2 regions of the Litoribacterium kuwaitense genome follow, and region 1 is predicted to be linked to the other one. Evidence: predicted binding sites of a transcription regulator. Region 1 holds the regulator's gene; the other holds the start of a gene.

Region 1 (3,429 bases):
CAAGCGTCATCGCTTCGCGCACTGTAGAAATATGTTTACGGGACCAGTGTCCAGCAATTTTTTCTACGTAGCCTCGATTCAGCTTCATATCACTTTTTAGCATGACATAGTAGAGAAGAACATTGACGACGCCTGGGGTGAGCTTCTGCTGAAACATCACTTCCTCCACCATCCGCAAATCTGCCTCGGAGGGCTTTGCTCCGCCAGACCAATCACATAGGAGCTGATAAGGGGAAGATTGCTCCAATGCTTGAATGAGCCGATCTTCTTCGTTTTTGGGTACTTGCTCGACAAATTCCTGCTGCGGGGCAGGCTGGATGCGATGAATAAAGTGTGGAAGCGTCTCGCCTGTTTCAAATTGATACCATTCTCTTGCCTGTTTACGGAGCAGCTCAATATCAATCTCATCGTATTGCGTTAACGCACTCATCACAACTTTTTTCATTTCTGTCGCGTGAATACCGTAAGCTAGAGCTAGCTTATAGACGGCTGCTTTCACATCAGGTGTCACTGCTTCTTTCGGAATCATCAATTCAGATAAACCGGATAAAAACAACTGAAAGTCAAAAACATCGTCACTAATTTCAGGGCCTGTCGAATGATTCGACTGCTCATAGGTTTTACCTTCAGTCAACGGCGGTGTCTCTACAGACTTTAATTCCGAGAATTGAACACTTTTAAACACGTCATTAAACGGACGAGTAACGGTTTCATACGCTTCCAATGACAGATCAGGAATTTCAAACAATTGTTTCACCTGATTGTAAGCCGTTTTTCCAATACGTTGATACAGAAAAATATTAAGAAGCCCGTCCGAAAAAAACTCAGCGGGCATGAGAGGCGCTTGAAGCTGATAGACGAAGTGTTGTTGAGTGGAAGTTTTTTACGCATCGTCTTCAAAAGCCCAATCCCTTCAAGCGATCGTCTAGCTTCAAACAGTTGTGACATATTCACGTGAAGCATATTCATTAGAAAATGATGCGTATGAATCGCTTGCCTCCCTGGGCATCGTAGATACTCCGAGAGAAGCGTCTGATAGAAACTAATTGCCGAAGCGCCAACGAGCGGTTGATAGAGAAGGTGAAGAGCCGCATGCGCCTCTCCTTGCAGAGTGCCATGGGCCATAATCTGATACGAATCGACTGGGAGCACTTCCTTCCAATGCTCGGTCACGGCCATCACCTATCCTTACTTATGTTCTTTCGGATCGTCGACGGTTTGCTCCTGTTTAATTAAATCCTTTAGCTCATCAAGAAATGTATTTACATCTTTAAACTGTCGATACACGGACGCAAAGCGAACGTATGCGACTTCATCAACTTTGGCAAGGTGATCCATAACCAGTTCACCAATCTCCTCGGAAGTGACCTCAGAAACGCCTGGGCTTCGTAGCTCCTTTTCAATTTCACGAGACACGTTCTCAAGCACCTGCATTGAAACAGGTCGTTTTTCAACGGCTTTTACTAAACCCCTAACCATCTTTTCACGGCTAAACTCTTCACGGGTGCCTTCTTTTTTTATGACGAGCAAAGGCATCGCTTCTACCTTTTCAAAGGTCGTGAAGCGATAATTACATTCTTCACATTCTCGCCGACGACGAATCGAATGTCCTTCGTCAGCTTGTCTGGAATCCAGAACTCTAGAACTGTTCTTTCCACAGTTCGGACACTTCATAACACTCCCTCCCAAAAGTGGTCACGTTAGTTTTATGTATCATTACTTTAAAGCAATCTGCCACATTTGAAAAGGGTATGTCGTTACCAAATTAACCGTTACTTAATCCTGTTCCTATGAATGTGAGCGTTTTGTCTAGTTGATCGTATAGGCGAGTGATCTTTTTGTGGGATGAGCCAAAATCAAACGGCAACACTGTTGAAGATGTCACAGAGAAATCGACAGCCGTCTTATATGGACGAACCTCAATGATTGTGACAACAACGAATGCTTTTTTACCTCCCCGAATGGTCGCCCCAATTTCTCCCCGTTCCTTTTGAATAGAAGTAACTTCATACTGCTTCTCTTTTTTAAACATTGCAGCGACAGCATCGACCGTTTGCGATTTATTCGCCTTATAATACCTTGTTTGCAACTTTTCATCCCAGTGCTTCTCTCTAGACTCTGAGTGAGAGTTAAAATATTTATCGAAAAATTGTCTAAAATTCATCTTTACCCCTCCGTCCATTCATTCAATCCTACGATCACTGTTCTGCCCGCTCTCTTTATCAAAGTTTAACATGATATGTTTATTTACAAACAAAAAAAGAGGCGATGATTCACCTCTTCTAGTGTACCTTATTCATATAGTTTATGACAACGCTTTTGCATTGCTTTCCTTCACTTGAATAGGTCCTGTGCCCCTAGGAATTTCAATGGTTTCATTGGTTGATGCTTCCAGTTCTTGAGCAATATAATGAGCAGCTACATTAGGATCAATTTGATCACCGCACGTATATACATCGATGCTCGCATAACCGTGCTCAGGAAAGCTGTGAATGGTTAGGTGTGATTCCGAAATAATAACGACCCCGCTGACACCCTGTGGTGCGAACTTATGAAAGGCAACTTCCCTTACCTCAGCACCAGCTTGCAACGCCGCTTCAACAAAAGTTTCTTCAATGTATTTCATATCATTCAATTTATCTACATGACAACCCCAAAGCTCTGCGATGACGTGACGACCAAATGTTTCCATAGTCACTTCCCCCTTATTCATAAAACTTTCATTGCCCTTGAATGTTCTTTTGCACTACCATGGGGGAAAGTTAGTCCAAAGAGGTCCTAACCCTTTTAGCAGCTTCATCCAATTGCTTTGATGTTTGAGATGATGTAATCCTAAATATTATTTTACTCACTGCTCCGTATTTTACAACAGTTACAGCAATAAAAAACAGCAAGACAAAGCAATTTTTTCATCGCTACCTAAAGCAGCAAGAAACCGAAAAGGCTATACGTTGATACTTCGGCAGTCTATGCTAAACATTTCGAATGGTTTAGCCACATTCTTTCTGTATCACCGTAATTTGTTGTCTATGACTGTGAAGCTTCTTGTCTTCATAAGTGCCAGCCTGTTCTATTTTATGCGCTATAACACGATCTTGGCAAGCTTTTTTTGCTTATATAAAAACCACTTTTTTACATATGACTTATTCATTTAGAAAAACGCTTTTATAGATAACGATTGCTAAAGGATATGCGAAAATCGCTCAATTCACGATGGTTTATGGAGGTGGTGACCTAAGCTTTATTAGATGAGAAAAAAATGAATGAGGAAGGCATTATTGCGCGAGGTATGTAATGAATGATATTTATGAGAAAAACACGTGAAGATGATCTATGAAGGGATTTAAGTATTCGAAGCGTTGTTATATCGATAAAAATGCGTTTAGAATGATTGTTGAAGCAGAGCATAACTGATTCACCTAATAAACC
Region 2 (3,429 bases), on a different contig from region 1:
TAGCAATGATTCCGCTATAACCACAGTTTTTACATCGATCGACTGGATGATTAATACTGCCATAGCCAACACCGCTTTCTGCCATTGCTTTTATGAGCGTATCTAACGCTTGAATGTTTTTACTGACATCTCCATCCACCTCAATATACGTAATATGCCCTGCATTCGTGTAAGAATGATAGACTGCTTCTTTTTTGATCTTCTCTATTGCGCAGATTGGATAATACACAGGGATGTGGAAAGAATTTGTATAGTACGCTCGATCGGTTACACCTTTCACTTCGCCAAAATCAGCCTGATCCTGCTTCGTAAATCTTCCGCTTAATCCTTCGGCTGGTGTGGCGATTAAAGAATAATTTAAATCATACTGCTCAGACGCTTGATCACATTTTTCCCTTAAAAAGGCGACAATCTCCTCACCCAAACTTTGTGCTTCATCTGACTCACCATGGTGCTTACCTGTTAGTGCAACTAAGCATTCGGCAAGTCCGATAAATCCTACACTTAAACTTCCTTGCTTTAAAACGTTTTCCAAATGGTCATTCGCCTGTAGTTCAGTACTTCCTTTCCAAACACCTTCAGCATGCAAAAATGTGAAGTTTTTCACAAGTTTTTGCGCCTGAAATACATACCGATCATACAATTGGCGAATGACGACATCGGTGTAGCTGTCCAATTTGTGCATAAACGCTGCAATCGTTGCCGATGTTAAAGCGATTTTAACTAAATTAATACTTGTAAAAGACAAATTCCCTCGTCCTACACTATTTTCTTCACCGTGTCGATTTGCCATAATACGCGTGCGGCATCCCATATAGGCCACTTCTGAGTCGGGGTTGTCTTTTTTATAATAGGCTAAATTAAAAGGCGCGTCGATAAAGCTAAAATTCGGAAACAGACGCTTGGCAGTCGTTTTTAATGCCAATTGGTATAAATCGTGATTCGGATCTTCTTGAAAAAAGTTAACACCTTTTTTCATTTTGAATATCTGAATCGGAAAAATTGGCGTTTCACCATTTCCTAAACCGGCTTGTGTAGCCAATAACAAATTTCTTACGATCATTCTCCCTTCAGTGCTCGTATCTGTCCCGTAATTAATCGACGTAAACGGAACTTGACCGCCACTTCGAGAATGCAGGCTGTTTAAATTATGAATAAAAGCTTCACAAGCTTGATAACACTCCGTATTCGTGTCTTCCCATGCTAGATTCTCCAATTCGTCCTGCGAAAGCTGAAGGTTGTACCCTTGAAGCTTATGTAGCCTTTTTTGAAAGGTTTTTTTGACATATGGCGCTAAGTCGTAATCAAACGCTTGGAAGCTTTGCCCGCCATGCTGTTGATTTTGATTACTTTGAAAAGCAATCGCCGCTAAAGCTAGCGCACTCATGATCGTTTGTGGAGGACGCATGTGACCATGCCCTGTATTAAAACCTTGTTCCAACAGCTTTCCTAAAGGGATTTGACAACATGTCGTCGTTCCCGTCGGCATATAATCAAGGTCATGTATGTGAATGTAGTTTTCCTTCATTGCCTCGTTCGCTTCGTTACTGAGTAAATGTTTTTTTGCATATAATTTGGCACTTTCACTCGCAAATTTGTTCATTTGTCCACACGGAGAGCGCCCATCGACATTTGCATTTTCCTGCATGAGGTCTTGGTTTGAATTTGAGACAATTTCATCAAAGATGGTCATTAATTCATCTGTTTCACTGACATAAAAATCGTTCTTTGGTGCCATGATTTACTCCCTCTCTAACCAAACTGTTATTATGGTCTAACTCAAATATAAAATCCTATATATAGTATAACAAATCCACCAAACAACTACATATAGTTATATCCTATATAGAAATTGGCCAATTTCACATGTATATTTTGTGACAGTTTGTTTAAATCACTCATTTTTTCTATGATGATGTAAATGTTAAAGAGAGATTGAACTTCAAAAGCAATATTTTGCTCATCAAAAAAGTGGTGACAGCGCACTATTTTCTTACATAGTTAAACGTATGCAGATGGAAACGATAAAAAAACGAAGGAATTGTTCCTCGACAACGCCTTCGCTTGTGACAAGACCTTATTTCATTTTCATATCAATGACCATTCTGCCTTGAATCGTCCCTTCTTCCATTTCGTGAAAGATATCATTGATTTCTTCTAGTTTTCGCGGTTGAACGACTGGAACGACTTTCCCTTCCGCACCAAACATAAACGCTTCTTCTAAATCTTTTCGCGTTCCAACGAGGGACCCGATGACTTCAATTCCATCGAGGACACTTTTAATGATGTCCAAGTCCATCTTTTCAGGTGGCAAACCGACATTAACCACTTTAGATGTCGGACGAACGGCATTCACAGCTTGGTTAAAAGCCGCTTTTGATACAGCCGTCACAACAGCAGCATGCGCGCCACCGAAGTCTTTTTGAATGGCTTCATCGACGTTTGCGACTTTTTTCGCGTTATAAGTCACATCTGCGCCAACTTCTTTTGCCAGCTGTAATTTATCGTCGTTAATATCAACAGCAATGACTTTAGCATTAAATACTTGTTTAGCATATTGGATCGCTAAGTTCCCAAGACCACCAGCCCCAAAAATAACGATCCATTCACCAGGTCGGACATTGGAGACTTTAATCGCCTTATAAGTAGTCACACCCGCACATGTAATACTTGTTGCTTGCTGTGGATCCAAGGCATCTGGTACCTTGACGGCATAATCAGCTGCGACGATACATTGCTCCGCCATCGCACCATCGACGCTGTAACCAGCATTTTTCACATCACGACAGAACGTTTCGCGACCGGTCACACAATATTCGCATGCCCCGCATCCTTCAAAAAACCACGCCACACTGACGCGATCGCCAACTTTCAAGCTAGTGACATCATCAGCAATTTCTTTTACAATGCCTACGCCTTCATGACCAAGCACACGTCCAGGCACTTCGCCAAAATCGCCTTGGGCAACATGGAGATCGGTATGGCAGACACCACAAAACTCAATATCAACAAGAGCCTCACCAGTATTTAACGGGCGCAACGTCACGTCTTTTACTTCAACAAGTTTGTCTTTCGTAGAATTTACAACTGCTGCTCTCATAAAAAGCACCCCCACAATTTGTTTGCTCACTTTTTCACAAACTTTACATTCTTATTATAATACGCCATGATGATTCATTCAAGTTTTCTCCATATCGCATTAAATTTAAACGAGTTTATTTCTGGAAACTGAGTGTACGCCATCAAATCTTATGAAAAATAACCTGCAAAAGATCCTCATCACTATGATTTCTTTGACTACCTTAACATTACGATCATCAATGATTTCACTTAATTTATCAGCTAAAAGTGATCTCCTGCGCACAGCAGAAATGATTTAGTTCAAACACAATGATCATTTCCTACAGGTTTTTAGCGTTCATTTTTGCT

The links. Region 1 encodes NrdR, which represses ribonucleotide reductase genes. Its sites were predicted from a motif close to AACACNATATATNGTGTT; they were not measured.
Region 2: the regulator NrdR is predicted to act here: its motif matches at 1,790-1,807, upstream of G4V62_RS05740 (anaerobic ribonucleoside triphosphate reductase).

Annotation. Positions count from the first base shown of each region.
Region 1 is NZ_JAALFC010000012.1:34,351-37,779, forward strand. Features, by position in the region: gene G4V62_RS08590 (replication initiation and membrane attachment family protein) at 1-835, opposite strand, end outside; gene G4V62_RS08595 (replication initiation and membrane attachment family protein) at 754-1,173, opposite strand; gene nrdR (transcriptional regulator NrdR) at 1,189-1,674, opposite strand; gene G4V62_RS08605 (cytosolic protein) at 1,766-2,164, opposite strand; gene speD (adenosylmethionine decarboxylase) at 2,306-2,692, opposite strand.
Region 2 is NZ_JAALFC010000006.1:23,991-27,419, reverse strand. Features, by position in the region: gene G4V62_RS05740 (anaerobic ribonucleoside triphosphate reductase) at 1-1,738, opposite strand, end outside; gene adhP (alcohol dehydrogenase AdhP) at 2,078-3,100, opposite strand.